2 regions of the Actinomadura decatromicini genome follow, and region 2 is predicted to be linked to the other one. Evidence: riboswitches for the same ligand, from Rfam matches in the RefSeq annotation. Region 2 holds a riboswitch; the other holds the start of a gene.

Evidence for each region. Region 2 has a riboswitch for S-adenosylmethionine ahead of FXF68_RS01995 (aminotransferase class V-fold PLP-dependent enzyme). Riboswitches for the same ligand answer to the same signal wherever they lie in the genome.
Region 1: it holds a riboswitch for S-adenosylmethionine, as region 2 does, so the genes downstream of both, thrC (threonine synthase) here and FXF68_RS01995 (aminotransferase class V-fold PLP-dependent enzyme) in region 2, are expected to answer to the same signal.

Annotation. Positions count from the first base shown of each region.
Region 1 covers NZ_VSRQ01000010.1:296,230-303,937, reverse strand. The annotation lists gene FXF68_RS37605 (STAS domain-containing protein) at 24-410, shown strand; gene FXF68_RS44880 (CPCC family cysteine-rich protein) at 787-1,068, shown strand; gene FXF68_RS37595 (DUF5713 family protein) at 1,074-1,415, opposite strand; gene FXF68_RS37590 (MoaD/ThiS family protein) at 1,519-1,797, opposite strand; gene thrC (threonine synthase) at 1,811-3,058, opposite strand; SAM riboswitch class I at 3,075-3,216, opposite strand; gene FXF68_RS37580 (alpha,alpha-trehalose-phosphate synthase (UDP-forming)) at 3,419-4,867, shown strand; gene FXF68_RS37575 (sulfotransferase family protein) at 4,879-5,937, opposite strand; gene FXF68_RS37570 (RNA polymerase sigma factor) at 6,050-6,601, opposite strand; gene FXF68_RS37565 (serine/threonine-protein kinase) at 6,600-7,708, shown strand, end outside.
Region 2 covers NZ_VSRQ01000001.1:513,363-521,070, reverse strand. The annotation lists gene FXF68_RS02000 (SseB family protein) at 1-1,666, opposite strand, end outside; gene FXF68_RS01995 (aminotransferase class V-fold PLP-dependent enzyme) at 1,768-3,039, opposite strand; SAM riboswitch class IV at 3,107-3,223, opposite strand; gene FXF68_RS01990 (hypothetical protein) at 3,295-3,675, shown strand; gene FXF68_RS01985 (transglycosylase domain-containing protein) at 3,707-6,295, opposite strand; gene FXF68_RS01980 (FKBP-type peptidyl-prolyl cis-trans isomerase) at 6,548-7,696, opposite strand.

The DNA.
Region 1 (7,708 bases), on a different contig from region 2:
GATGGTCGGGAGGTTGTAGGGCGATGGTGGCAGCACCACGCAAAGCAAACGTCTCCGTGAAGAAACAAGAAGCAAGCGTCTCCCTGAAGGAGCAAGACGACTGGCCGGTGATAGTTGTTCACGGGGAGATGGACCTCCACAGCGCGCCGCTTCTCGATGACGGAGTCGCCCGCGTGCTCCCGTTGCGGACCCCGCCCCGCATAGCGATCGACCTTTCCGGGCTGACCTTCTGCGACTCTTCCTGTATCAACGCACTGCTTCGCGCCTGGAAGCGCATCACGGCTCTAGGCGGTCGCCTCGTGTTTCTGCGCCCTTCGCCACGAGTCTCCAACCTCCTCAACATGACCGGTCTGGATCAGCGATTCGAGATCCTTGAGGCGCTGCCCCGCGACCTGGCCATGTCCAACTGAATCACCCAGGCCGCGCGACTGCGAACATCGCTGAGGCTGGCGCGAGACTCCGCCGGTACAGGGACGTTGCAAGCTGAGTTGGAAAGGTGCGTGGCTCCCCCGATCCCGATCTGTCGAGGATGGCGGCGGCTCCGCCGCACGCCCAAGCCGTCACACCTGGGTGGCAGCCCGCTTCCTCGGCGTCCACCACCCGGCGCCGCGCACGACGGCTGACAACACGAGAGCAGGAGACGGTCAGCCGTCGGCCCTTCGCGCTCGGTCCGTGTGACTAGCCTGAAGCCGTGGATGGCATCCGGCCACGGCCGGTCGAGGCTCTGGAGGGCCAAGGTATTGGTCGAGTAGTGGCGCCTCCTTCTCCGGTAAGGCATCGAGAACAGTGTTCTTCAATGTGCGACGGGGGCCGCGAGGGGAGCCTTATGCGTGTCCTTGTTGCGGTTATTTGACGCTTGAGCAACGGGGGTTCTTCGAGATCTGCCCGGTGTGCTTTTGGGAGGACGACGGGCAGGACGAGCATGACGTCGACGTGGTTCGGGGCGGGCCGAACCGGCGTTTGAGTCTGGGGCAGGCGCGGCAGAACTTTGAGCGGTTCGGAGCGTGTGAGGAGAGGATGCTCTCGCACGTCCGCGAAGCGTTCCCCGGGGAGCATCCGCTCTTTTAGCGGGGTTACCAGTCTCGGTTTGCTACTAGTTCTTCTAGGTCTGCGTTGGGGAAGTCGTAGGCGGTTGCGATGAACCAGAAGTCTTCGGCCAGGAAGTCGCGGGCCACTGTTTCTATTTCGCTGTCCGCCTCGTAGAACTCCTCGGTCAGGACGTTGATCTCTTCTGTGGCGGCCTGGGTGAGGGTGTAGAGGGCTGGGAGGTCGGCGGGGTTTTCGGCCTCTATTCGTTCGCAGAGGCGTTGCAGGATCGACCTCGCCTTGGCTACCAGGTGGTCGGGGTAGTAGTCGTCCTCGAACATCTTCTGCAGGAAGGCGTGGTCGGCGATCTGCTGGTTTTTGAACGGCACCCTGGCTCCTCGGTGGACTGGCGCCGATACTGCACCATGCCTCCGACAAAGATGAACCCGATCCCGGCGCGCGGTGGGGGCGCGCCGGGATCGGGTTCGGCTCTCAGCCGCCCGCCACGGCGGGGATGATCGAGATCTGGACGCCCTCGGGCGTCGCGGTGTCGAGGCCGTCGGCGAAGCGGACGTCCTCGTCGCCGACGTAGACGTTCACGAAGCGGCGGATCTTGCCGGCGTCGTCCAGGATGCGGGCGGAGATGCCGGAGTAGCTGGCCTCCAGGTCGGCGACGACCGCGCGCAGGGTGGCGCCCTCGGCCTTCACCTCCGCCTCGCCGCCGGTGTAGGTCCGCAGGATCGTCGGTATACGGACGGACACGGTGCTCATGCTGCTCCTTTTCTCAGGCGAGGCCCGCGGCGCGGAACGCTTCCAGGGACGGGGCGATGTTGGCGGACGGCGCGGCGACCGGCGCGACGGCGTCCAGGGTCTTCAACCCGTCCCCCGAGTTGATGATCACGGTCTCGGCGGACGGGTCGAGCGCCCCGGTGCCGATCAGCTTGCGGAGCGTCGCCACGGTCACGCCGCCCGCCGTCTCGCCGAAGATCCCCTCGGTGCGGGCGAGCAGTTGGATGCCCTCGACGACCTCGTCGTCGGTGACGTCCTCGACGGCGCCGTTGGTGCGGCGGGCGACGTCCAGGACGTAGGGGCCGTCGGCCGGGTTGCCGATGGCGAGGGACTTCGCGATCGTGTCCGGCTTCACCGGGCGGATCACGTCGAGGCCGGCCTTGAACGCGGCGGCGACCGGGCCGCAGCCCGCGGCCTGCGCGCCGAACACGCGGTACGGCCGGTCCTCGACGAGGCCCAGCTTGATCAGCTCCTGGAACGCCTTGTCGATCTTGGTGAGCTGGGAGCCGGACGCGACCGGGACGACGATCTGGTCCGGCAGCCGCCAGCCGAGCTGCTCGGCGATCTCGTAGCCGAGGGTCTTGGAGCCCTCCGCGTAGTACGGCCGGACGTTGACGTTGACGAACGCCCAGTCGTCCTGCTCCCCGGCGATCTCCGAGGCGAGCCGGTTCACGTCGTCGTAGTTGCCGTCGACCGTCACGAACGTCCCGCCGTAGACGGCCGTCGTGATGATCTTCTGCGACTCCAGGTTCGACGGGACGAACACCGCGCTGCGGATGCCCGCGCGGGCGGCCGCCGCGGCGACGGCGTTGGCGAGGTTGCCCGTGGACGGGCAGGCCAGCACCTTGAAGCCGAGCTCGCGGGCGGCGGCGAGCGCGACGGCGACGACGCGGTCCTTGAACGAGTGGGTCGGGTTGCCGCTGTCGTCCTTGACCCAGAGGCTCTGCAGGCCGAGGCTCTCGGCGAGGTTGTCGGCGCGGACGAGCCGGGTCAGTCCGGGCTCGGTGTTCGGCGTGTCCGCGATGTTGGACGGGACGGGCAGCAGTCCCCGGTACCGCCAGATGTTGCGCGGACCGGATTCGATGCTCGCGCGGGTGACTCCCCCGAAGTCGTACGCGATCTCCAGGGGGCCGAAACACTCCTCGCAGGCGTAGTGCGGCCCGAGATCGCGGGACGAGCCGCATTCGCGGCAGACGAGGGCGGTTGCCGGTCCGAGGTCGGCGGTGGCAGGCGTGAGTGCCATGCTGGCGAGGCCTTTCTCCCCATCTTTCCTGCGCCACCTTGGTCGCAGGCCGGAGTTGGCACCATCTCCCGGCCGGCCTCGCAGGATCGCGAGTACGCCTTAGCCGGGTGGTTGCCGGGGCTTCGCAGGGCCGGTCCCTCCACCCCTCTGGATGAGCTGTATTCAGTTGTCGAGCGCCAAGCCGCTTTGGGCTTGTATGCGTGACTTTACATGAACTGACCGGATGCGAGACAGGTGGGTCCGGCCCTTGAGACGTTACCCGGACGAGTTCTTGATCACCCCTCGGACCCGTCCGGCGGGGCGGCGCGCGGCACGCGGGGCGCTTTGAAGCGCCCCGGTCCCAACTGAGACCCTGCCGGTATGAGCCAAGTGCTGGTGGCGTCGAACCGGGGCCCGGTGTCGTTCTCGCTGTCGGAGGACGGCGCGCTCACCATGCGGCGCGGCGGCGGCGGACTCGTCTCCGGCCTCGCCGGGATAGCGGCGGCACACGACGAGGCGTCGCCGGACGTGCTGTGGGTGTGCTCAAGCCTGGGCGAGGCCGACCGGACGGCCGCCCGCAGCTCCCCCGACGGCCGTCTCGACCTCGCCGGGTACGAGACGGGCGGCGCGGCCGTGCGGATGCTCGACATCCCGGCGGGGACGTTCCACCGCGCCTACAACGCCGTGGCGAACTCGACGCTGTGGTTCGTCCACCACCTGCTGTACGACACCCCGCGCAGCCCGCATTTCGACGCGAGCACCCGGCGCGACTGGCAGTCCTACGAGGCGTACAACGCGGCGTTCGCGGACGCCCTGGCCCGGGACGCCGCACCCGGCGCGAAGGCCGCGATCCAGGACTACCACCTGTCTCTCGCGCCCAGGATGCTGCGCGAGAGACGTCCCGACCTGAGGATCGTGCATTTCTCGCACACGCCGTGGGCTCCACCCGACTATTTCCGCCTTCTCCCTGACGACATCGGTACGCAGATCCTGCTGGGCATCCTCGGGGCGGACCACGCTGGGTTCCTGACAGAGCGATGGGCTTCGGCGTTCCTCGACTGCTGCGAGTTGCTGCCCGGCACTCGGGTCGACCGTGCCTCGCGTACCGTCTCGTGCGGCGGACACGTCACGCGCGTAGGCGTCCATGGCCTCGGCGTCGACGGGACGGCCCTGCGCCAACGCGCCGCCGAACAGGACGTCGTCGACCGGGCGCGCGCGCTACGCGAACAGGTGGGCGACCGTCAGCTCATCGTCCGTGTCGACCGGACGGAACTGTCCAAGAACATCGTGCGCGGGCTCGCCGCCTACCGCGAGTTGCTCGTCAACCATCCCGAATGGCGCGGCCGGGTGGTGCACCTCGCGTTCGCCTACCCGTCCCGCTACGACCTGCGCGAGTACCGGGAGTACACCGAGGCCGTCGAGCGGACGGCCAAGCAGATCACCGACGAGTTCGGCACCGCCGACTGGGACCCGCTGATCGTGCAGGTGAACGACGACTACCCGCGCTCCCTCGCCGCCTACGGGCTCGCGGACGTCCTGCTGGTCAACCCGATCAGGGACGGGATGAACCTCGTCGCGAAGGAGGGGCCCGTCCTGTCGCGGCGGGGCTGTGCGCTGGTGCTGTCCCGGGAGGCGGGCGCGGCGGCCGAGCTGTCCGAGGACGCGCTGACGATCAACCCCTACGACGTGTCGCAGACCGCCGAGGCCCTGCACCGGGCTCTGCTGATGCCCCGCGCCGAGCGCGCGGAGCGCTGCGCCCGTCTCGCCGCCGCCGCGACCGTGCTCCCCCCGCACCGCTGGTTCGCCGACCAGCTCGCGGCCCTCGACTGACGTCTCGCGGCTCAGCTCGCGAGGGGGCTTCCGGAGTCGGCTCGCGGTTTCGGGGCGGGCTCCGGCGTCAGGAGGCATTCGACGGGGTTCGGCTCGTGGTGGCGGCGCCAGCGCTCGCGCAGGGCCTCCTTGCGCTGCGCCATCCGGCGGTGCGTGCTGATCTTGGCGAACCGGGCGAGCTGCGACGCGGGCGGCTTCGGCAGGCCGCTCGGCTCGTAGCCGAACTCGGCGAGGCGCTGGCCGAACGCGGCCTCCGCCAGGCTGATCTCCCAGGAGTGCAGGCGCTGCGCCCACGACCCGACGCGGGTGGTCGTGATGGCGCTCTTCGTCCGGCCGTGCCAGCCGCCGCGCTCCTGGACGGACCGCTTCACGGCGCGGTCCGGCCGCGCGATGGCGGTCATGGCGGGGTCGAAGTCCTCGCCGAGGAAGGCGCAGAGCCTCGCCAGCTCGTCGGCGGGGTCAGCGACGAGGCGCTCGTACTGCATCTCGTAGTAGCCGTCCGGGCCGAGGCGGGCGCCGAGGCGGCGGCCCCGGTCGACGGCCTCCCGCCACGCGGAGATGGCGTGGTGGACGTCCTGGTCGTACCACGGCCTCTCCAGCAGGGACGCGACGCAGTCGCGGCCGTCCCGGACCAGGTGGACGAACTGGGCGTCCGGGAACATCCGCAGCAGCGAACCCGCGTACCGGATGTAGCTCGGCCGCCGGTCGCCCCAGCGCGGCTTGTCGAACCGGCGCGCGTACGCGCCGAACACGGTGCCGACCACGGAGCCCAGCGTGGGCGGCCCGGCGACGATCTCCTCGCTGGTTTCGGCCGCGTCCAAACCGAGCACGCGGAACTTCGTGGACCGGTCGCGGGTGATCCAGTCCGCCAGCTCGCGCCTGTTGTCCCTGACCGTGAGGTCACCGAACTCGCACCGCGCCGTATAGGCCGGGAGGACGAAACTCGTCTCGGCGGGGACGGCGATGCGCGGATGCGAATGCAGCATCTGCTGCAGCAGGGACGTCCCCGACCGGGCGCAGCCGAGGATGAAGATCGGACGTTGGTCGCGCTGCGCCGGGCCTGAGGACATGCACGGCATGGTCTCGGCGCGGACGGGCGGGTCGCCGGGGCATGGGCGCACCGTTGCGTCCCGATGACCGAGCCTTGACGCCCGTCCGCGCTCCGGAAGCGTCGTGCGGGGGTCAGGTGTAGGACTCGCCCAGGGTCTGCCGGACCTGCTTGCGCGCCTCGTGGATGCGCGACTTGACCGTGCCGAGGGGCAGGCCGAGCTGCTCCGCGATCTCCGCGTACTCCAGTTGGGACACGTCCCGCAGGACGAGCGCCTGGATGAGGTCCGGCTTGCGGGCCTCCAGGTCTTCCATGGCGTCCAGGATGTCGACCCGGGAACCGGCGATGACGCTGGTCCGGCGCGGGTCGGGACGCTGCTGCGGAAGCTCGCCCGCCTGCTCCACCGACCGCCGCTTCAACGACCGGTAGGTGGACCGGGCGGAGTTGGCGACGACGACGTGCAGCCAGGTGCTGAACCTCGACCGGCCCTCGAACCGGTGGATGTTCCGCGCGACCTGGAGCAGGGCGTCCTGGCATGCCTCCTCGGCGTCCTGCCGGCAGGGCAGGAAGCGGGAGCTGTGCCGCAGGACGTCAGGCTCGATCCTGCGGAGGAGCTCGTTGAGGGCGCTCTGGTCACCCTGCGCGGCCTTGACCGCGAGCTCCTCGGTCCTCTCGTCGAATGCCATGCCGCCTCAATGCTTGTTCGCGCACTCACCCCGTTGTTGGGATGATACGGGAGTGTCTTTCCCACCATCGGTAGGCCGTTACCGGATCGATCGCGTCCTGGGTTCGGGGGCGTTCGCCTCTGTGTGGCTGGGTCACGATGACGCTCTGGAGTCCCAGGTCGCGATAAAGGTCCTGTCCGGAAGCCTGATCGACGATCTGGACGTACGCAACCGGTTCTTGGAGGAGGCCCGGATTCTGCGGCGGGCCGACTCCGAGCGGCTGGTGCGCGTCCACGACATCGGAGAGCTTCCAGATGGGCGCCCTTATTTCGTGATGTCCTACGCAGATCGGGGCACTCTGGGCGACCGGATGCGCGAACGGCCACTTCCGGTCACCGAGGCGATCGTGCTCGCCGAGGAGATCGCGTACGGCGTCGAGGTGATCAACACGCTCGGCGTCATCCACCGCGATCTGAAGCCGTCCAACGTCCTGTTCCAGTCGACGCCGGACGGCGGCGAGAAGCTACTGATCGCCGACCTCGGGCTGGCCAAGGCGCTCGCGCACGCCTCCGGCGCGTTCACGCTGCCGGTCGGGACGCCCGGGTACATGTCGCCCGAGCAGGCGCGGTTCGGCGGCGGGCTGGACGTCCGCGCCGACGTGTACGGGCTCGGCGCGCTGACGTACCACATGGTCGCGGGCCGCGCGCCCGGCCCGGCGCCGGTGAAGAAAGCACCCAGCGAGTTGCGCGAAGGGGTGCCGCCCGCGGTCGACCAGGTGATCCTCCGGGCACTTGAGGTCGAGCGGGAGAAGCGGTGGCCGACCGCTGAGGCGTTCGCGGAGGCCCTGTCCACGCTGCGCCCGACGACCGCGCCCGGGGCGTCCGCTCCGGGCGCGGGTTCGCCGTCGTACGCGCGGCCGGGGCAGGTCGCGCCCGCGCCCGCTCCCGTCATCGACGCTGACGCGACCGTCCAGGACTTCTACCGCGACGGGACGCGCCTCCGGCCCGCCGCGCCCACGCCCGTCCAGGGGCAGGCGCCCGCGCAGAGCCCGCCGCCCCCCGTCCAGGGGCAGGCCCCGCAGGGTCCGCCGCAGGGCGGCCGGCAGGACGTCAGGACGCGGCTCGACCA
Region 2 (7,708 bases):
CGGGCTCCTCGGCGGGCGCGCTCGGCACGGCCGCCTCCGGCTCGGCCGGGACGGCGGGCGACGGGGCGGACGACGGTGCGGCGGTCGCCGGAACGGGGGGCGCCACCGGGACCGCGGGCGCCTCCGGGGGCGGCGGAGTCGCGGCGGCCGGAGCGGCGGCGGGCGACGCGGCCGGGGTGTCCGGGCCGCGCAGCGCGCGGACCTGGTCGCCCGGCAGGGTCGCGTCGATCGGCGTCCCCGGGTTGAGGACGAGGTTCCACCCCGTCTCCGGCCACGCCGCGACGACGTCGACCAGCGTCGGCATCACGAACCGGGACGAGCCGATCGCCTCGTTCATCCACTTCAACGACGTGAAGATCTGGATGGACGTCCGCCCGTGCACGGACACCGGCCGCCACGGGAACCCGGGATCGGCCGGGTCGATGCCCCACGGGGTGTCCGGGTCGGCGGGGACGAGCACCTGCGCGCCGAGCAGGATCGAGTAGAAGGCGTCGGTGTCGCGGCGGCGCGCCGCGTCGAACAGGCGTTGCTCGATGTCGTTCTGCGGCTCGAAGTCCGCGGTCATGCGCTGCGCGGCGCGCTGGTCGGCCCAGGCGGCGAGGCCGGGCAACTGCTGCGCGAGGACCGTGCCGCCCGCCGGCGACCCGGAGTTGATGGCGAGCAGCCAGCCGTGGTCGGGCCAGTAGCGCAGGACGACGGTGAACGGCAGCCTGATGTACTCGGTGCCGGTCCCGGCGGCGTGGGCGGCCTCGATGAGGCGCTCGGGCGAGGTGAAGACGGGGACGACGGTCGAACCGTCCACCTCCCGCGTCTGCCAGGGGAACCCAGGACGGCCCGGACGCAGCGCGTAGTCGATGTCGTCCGGGATGGGCAGCAGCACGTCCGTCGCCGCGAGCGTCTGCAGGAAGAGGTCGTGGTCGTTGTTGGCGGCGGCGCGGAGCAGCTCGCGCTCCACGTCGTTGGCGGGCTGGAACTCCGCCCGCGCCGTTCCGCCCCGCGCCGCGTCGGCCTGCTCGGCGACCGGATCCGGCACCTGCTCGGGCAGGGGCCCCGGCTCGGGAGCCTGCCCGAGCGTCGGCTCGGACGCCGCCTCGGGCGCGGGCTCGGGTGCGGGCTCGACAACAGGTCCGGGCTCGGCGGCGGGTGCGGCGGGTGCGGCGGCCGGTTCGCGGGGGAGCCCGCGGTGCTGGCCGCGCAGCTCCTCCCAGGGCGGGGACGCGCGGCCGACCTGCGGCGGGCGGCCGTCGCCGGCCGCGACCTGCCGGACGAACCAGGCGGGCAGCCGCGACTCGATCGGCAGCGCCGCCGTGGCGCCGCGGGCGGGCGCGTCGACGGCGAGCCACCAGCGGTCGTCCGGCCACGTCTCAGCGATGTCGCCGAACCGGACGGTCACGAAGTGCCGGTAGGACGGCCCGAGGCAGGCGCGCATCGCCGACGCCGACGTGTACGCGAGCACGTGGACGCGGCCGTCCTCCTCCTGGGTCGGCCAGGACGGCTGCGCCTCGCCCGCGAGCATCCCCTCCGCGATGTCGGGGGGCACGGGGACGACGAGCTCGCTGTCCGCGAGGAGGCGGAAATAGCTCTCCTGGTCCCCGGCCCGGACGGTCTCCTGGAGCCGGCGCTCCAGTTCCGACGTGGGACGCCACGCGTCGGCCACGGTCGCCACCCCCTGTTTCCTCCGTGCTCGTCCCCGCGCGTCTGCCTACGCTACATGGGCGAACAGCACCAAAGCGCACCATCACCTGACAGTACGGGTGAGCGCGCTGGTCAGCGTCCCGTCAGTCCGGCGAGGGCGGCGAGGAGCCGATCGACGTGCTCCTCGCTCGTGCCGATGCCGAGGCTGGCGCGGACGGCGGTGTCCCGGCCCCCTGCCGAGCACCCCGCCCGGTCTCCCCGCCCGTCCCCGTCCAGCAGGTGCCGGACGAGGGGGTGGGCGCAGAACCTCCCGTCCCGGACGCCGACGCCGTACTCCTCGGACAGCGTAAGCGCCACGTCCGACGCGTTCCAGCCGTCCACGATGAACGACACGATCCCGACGCGCGGCGCGCGGTCGCCCCACAGCGTCAGCTCCCGGACGGACGGCAGCTCCGCGAGCCCCGCGCGGAGCCGTCCGAGGAGCGACTCCTCGCGGGCGCGGACCGCGTCCCACGATCCGCTCAGCGTCGCGCAGGCGGCGGCGAGCGCGATCGCGCCCAGCACGTTCGGGGAGCCCGCCTCGTGCCGCTGCTCGGCGGACGCGGCCCAGCGGGTCGTCCGGCCGACGGACGCGCTGGCGCCGCCGCCCTTCAGGTACGGCTCGGCGGCGCGCAGCCAGTCCGCGCGCCCGGCGAGCACGCCCGTGCCGAACGGCGCGTACAGCTTGTGCCCGGAGAACGCGACGTAGTCGAGGCCGAGCGCCGTCATGTCCAGCGGCCGGTGCGGGACGAGCTGCGCCGCGTCCACCGCGATCCGCGCGCCGTTGCGGTGCGCGACCTTCGCCAGCTCCTCGACCGGCCACAGCTCGCCGGTGACGTTGGACGCGGCGGTGACGACGAGCAGCCGCGACCCGATCGGCGACTCGCGCAGCGCCCGGTCGGCGGCGGAGATCGCCTCGGCCGGGGTCGCGGGCGCGGGCAGCCGCACGGCCCGCCGCCACGGCAGCAGGGAGGCGTGGTGCTCGGTCTCGAAGACGACGACGCTCGTCCCGCGCGGGACGGCGTGCGCCAGCAGGTTCATCGCGTCCGTCGTGTTGCGCGTGAACACGACCGCCGAGCGCCGCCACGCGCCGAGGAACGACCGGACGGCGTCCCGCGCCTCCTCGTACGCCCGCGTCGTCACCTGCGACGCGTACCCGGCGCCGCGGTGGACGCTGCTGTAGTACGGCAGCGCGCGGGCGACGGCCTCGTGCGCCGCCTCCAGGCAGGGCGCGCTCGCCGCGTAGTCGAGGTTGGCGTAGGGGACGTGTCCGCCGCCCTTCACGGGGACGGGGACGTCCGCGCCGATGATCCGGGGGAGCGGGCGAACCCGGCCCCCTTCGGCGCGCGTCACAGCAGGAGTGATGGGGGAGGGGGCGAGCAGCGTGGACACACCGGAGCCTTCCGGGTCAGGGACCCCGGGGAGTGGCCAGGGTCCGCGCTTGCCGGGCCGCGGAACCGCGTCCGGCCGGGTCCTCACCCGGGGCACCCCATCGCGGACGAAGGGTTGCCGGCCAGCAAGCCGGGGCTTGACGCTGGCGCTCATGACCTAATGCGGAATTATATGCGGGTCTGGTCGGGGATCAAAGATGGCCGGGCGGGGACCGAGCTGGAGGGTGCGATGCGGTACGGGGTTGTTCGGGCGCTGGCGGCGGGCGTCGCCGCGCTGGGCGCGGCCGGCCTGCTGGGCGGGTGCGGCGCGCTGGGCGGCGACTCCGGCAAGGTGTGCGACGACACCAGGCAGGCGTTCCAGCAGTACATCACGCAGGTGCGGAGCGTCCCCGCGGCGGAGCCCGCGCAGTGGCGGCAGGCGACGGAGAAGCTCGCCGGGCGCCTCGACGCCCTCGCGAAGGAGACCGGCGACAGCGACCTGCGCAAGGCCCTGAAGGCCGAGGCGGACCGGCTCCGCGCCGCCGCCCCGGCCGTCGGCGGCGGCGACGTCGCGCAGCTCGACACCGTGCTGAAGGAGACCCCGGCCACGATCGGCAAAGCCTGCGACTGACCCGGCCGGGGCCCCGGAACCCGGAACAGGGCTAGTCGTGCGTGGCGGGACGGCCTCCGCCCCCGCCGTCGCCCGGACCGTCGGTCGGCCCGCCGCCTCCGCCGTCGTCACCGCCGCCCCCGCCGGGCGGCGTGGGCAGCAGCGTCGGCAGGTCGGTGGGCGGGGTCGGGAGGTCGGGGCCCTCCGTCCCGTTGGAGGGCGGCGGCTCCTCCGGCCCGGTCGAGGGCGGCTCGTCCGTCCCGCCGGGGCCGGTCGAGTCGGGCGGGTTGCTCCAGCCGCCGCCCGGCCGCATCGACGGCGACCCGAACGACTCGGGGTCGTAGCCCTTGATGTTGACCGCCTCGCTCATGTACGACCGCCAGATCTGCGCGGGGAGCTGCCCGCCGTACGCGCCGAAGCCGGGGATCTGGAGGGGCTTGCCGTCGCTGCGGAACATCGCCACCGACGTCGCCATCTGCGGGATGTAGCCGTTGAACCAGATCGCGCGTCCCTGGTCGGTCGTACCGGTCTTGCCCGCGACGTCGCGGCCGTCGGGGAGCTGCGCGCCCGTCCCGGTGCCGCCCTGGACGACCTGCTGCATCGCGTACGTCGCGTCCCGCGCGTTCTGCTCGCTCAGGGCCCGCTTGCCCTTCTCGCTGAACGTGCGCTTGTGACCGCCGTCCTCCGTGACGGACTTCACCACGAACGGCGTCCGGTGCACGCCCTCGGCCGCGAACGTCGCGTAGACCCCCGCCTGCTGGACGGGATGCAGCGACACGACCCCGAGCGGGAACGTCGCCGCGGACCGCTGCGCCGCGTTCATCTGCGCCGCCGGGATGCCCATCTTCTCCGCCATCTCGGCGATCTTCTCGTTGCCGACGTCGCGGCCGAGGTTCACGTAGGCGGTGTTGACGGAGTGCTCGGTCGCCGTGACGAGGTTGATCGTCCCGAAGTTCTCGCCGCTGTCGTTCTCGATGCGGGTGCCGTTGAAGTACTGCGGCGAACTGCCGTCGTAGGACGTGCTGAGGGACTTGCCGTCCTCCAGCGCGGCGGCCAGCGCGATCGGCTTGAACCCCGAGCCGGCCTGCGCCCAGTCGCCGAACGCGCTGCTCAGCGCCTCGTCCAGGTAGCCGCGGCCGCCGTAGAACGCGAGGACCTGCCCGGTGGCCGGGTCGACCGACACCGCGCCCGTCCGGATCTTCTTGTTCATCCCGCTCGGCGCGTTCTGCGCCACGGCCTGCTTCAGCGCGTCCATCAGCCGCCGGTCGAACGTCGTGGTGATCTTGAGGCCGCTGCGGTTGATCTCGTCCTCGCTGTAGCCGCGCCGCTCGACCAGCTCCTTCTTGGCCACGTTGACCATGTAGCCCTTCTGGCCCTTGAGGACGTCGGTGAGCCGTTCCTTACGCGGCGCCGGGAACGCCAGCGAGGCGGACTGGGCGGGGGTCAGCACGCCGTCCCTGACCATGTTGCCGAGGACCGAGTGCCAGCGCTGCTCGGCGTACCCGCGGCGCGCCCCGGTCGGGTCTGCGAAGTTGCTCGGCTGCTGGATCGCGGCGGCGAGGTAGGCGCCCTCGGCCGGGGTCAGCTCGGAGACGTCCTTGTTGTAGTACGCCTTCGCCGCGGCCTGGACGCCGTAGGCGTCGCGGCCGAAGTAGATGGTGTTGAGGTACTGCTCGAGGATCCAGTCCTTGTTCTTCTCGCGGCCGACCTTCAGGGAGACCATGATCTCCTTGAGCTTGCGGGTGACCGACCGCTCCTTGCCGATGCCGCCGTAGTAGTTGCGGACCATCTGCTGCGTGATCGTCGACCCGCCCTGGAGCTGGGAGCCCGTCACCGTCGACCAGAGCGCCCGCGAGGTGCCCGAGACCGACACGCCGGGGTCGTCGTAGAAGCTGCGGTTCTCCGCGGCGATCACCGCGTCGCGGGTGCTCTTCGGGATCTTGTCGAGCTTGACCGACTCGCGGTTGACGCCGGTCTTCGCGATCTGCGTCTTGCCGTCGGAGTAGTAGAACGTCGGGCCCTGCGCGACCGCCTGCTCCTGCGGCGACGGGACGGGCGTGAGCAGGTACGCGATCGCGAACGCGCCGACGAAGAAGGCGAGGAGGCCGAGCAGGGTGAACAGCGTCCGGCGGAGGAACCGGCGCTTGCGGCTGCGCGGCTTGCGGGGCTTGCGCGGCCCCTTGCCGCCCGGGCCTCCGGGGCCTTCCGGGCCGCCTCGTCCGCCGCCCGGGCCGTGCCCGGGCGGTTCTCCTGGGGTGGACGAGGCGGAAGACATGATCCTGGTATCTCCGTTCGGGGACGTCTCGACACGCGCGGCGCCCTCGCCGCCGGACGCTCGGCCCGCGCGGGGGCCTTCGTGGGCGGCGTTATGGCCGTCCACATCGCCGTCCGCATCGGCCTCGGCGGAATCGCCGCCGACCCCGGCGGAGGCGTCCTCCGTGGGGCTCTTGTCGTCGTTCCGAGATATGTCGGCCCGGTCCGGGAATTCCGGGTCTTGGGCGGTTTCTTCGGTGGGCGCGGTCAGCGTGGCGGGCGGGCCGCCGTCCCGTCCGACCTGCGGCGCGGCCTCGGCGCCCGGTCGGCCGGTTTGGGCGGGAGCGGTGTGCTCCGTGCCCTCCGCACCCTTTTCTCCGTTGCTCACAAGCCCCCCGTGATTAATGCGTGACCGACGATACCTGAGGGGATCAGTGGGATGAGCCGCCCATGAACACTCCCATGGCCTCCCATTAGGAGGACGGGCAATGCGCCGTCCCGGTTGTCGTGACGGACGTCGCATCGCCGGATTCCCCGGGAACGCCGAACGGCGGGGACCCGCCGGGTCCCCGCCGCTCCTGTGGCCGCGTGGCGGTCTCGCGTCACCGCCCGGCCGTACGGCTCACCTCTTGAGCACGGCTCACTTCTTGAGCTTGGCGAGAATGTCCACCACGAAGACGAGGGTGTCGGTGCCCTTGATCGCGGGCGGGCTGCCCTTCTTGCCGTAGCCGTCCGCGGGCGGGACGACGAGCAGCACCCGGCTGCCGACCTTCGCGCCCGTCAGGCCCTTGTCGAAGCCGGGGATGGTGCCCCCGGTGCCGATCGGGAACTTGGCGGGGGAGCCGCCCGCCTTGAAGCTGGAGTCGAACTCCTTGCCGGTGTCCCAGATCGTGCCCTGGTAGTTGACGATCGCCTCGTCGCCCTTGGCGAGCGCCGGGCCCGTCCCCTCGACGAGGGTCTTGATCTGGAGCTTGTCCGGGGCCTTCTTGTCGGGCACCGTCACCTTCGGGGCCTTGCCGGCGCCCTTGTCCTCGACCTTCGGCAGGCTCTTGTCGTCGAGCGGCTTCGCCGTCCCCTGCGGGCCGGGGTTCTTGTGGACGACCGCCTGGACGTCCACCACGAACACCACCCAGTCGGTCTTGGTCAGCCCGAGCTGCGCGCCCTGCTCGCCGAAGCCCTGCGACGGCGGGATCTGCAGCACCACCCGGCTGCCGGACTTCTGGCCGATCATCCCCTGGTCGAAGCCCTTGATGCCGCTCTTGCCGACGGTGAGCGGCTGCGTCCCCTGGCCCTGCGCCTCCTGCTTGTAGGACGACCCGAGCTGCTTGCTCTTGCTCTTCTTGGAGCTGTCGTCCTCGTCCTTGTCCTTGGACCACTGATAGAAGACGTACTTGACGTAAAGGGTGTCGCCCTCCGCGATGGGAGTCCCGTCGCCCGCGATGGGCGCGGTGACCTTGCGACCGCCCTCGGGAGACAGGTCGGTCGGGATCTTGACCTTCGGCTCGGACGCGAACTTCCCGGTCACCTCGATCTTGGGACCGGGGCGGTTGACCCACCAGACGACGACACCGGCGATCGCCACCGCGACGGCGACCAGCCCGGCGATCACGGCGATCCGCCGCTTCCGGGCCTGCTTGGCGGTGAGCCCCGACGGACGGTTCAGCCCGCTGCCGCGCCCGGCGCTGATGCCGTGCGGCGTGAACTGCGGGCTGCGGATGCTCTTGGCGTTCGGTATCGCCGACTTCGCCTTGATCGCCGGCTTGCCCCCGGGCTTGTCATCCTCGGACATGGTTCCTCACTC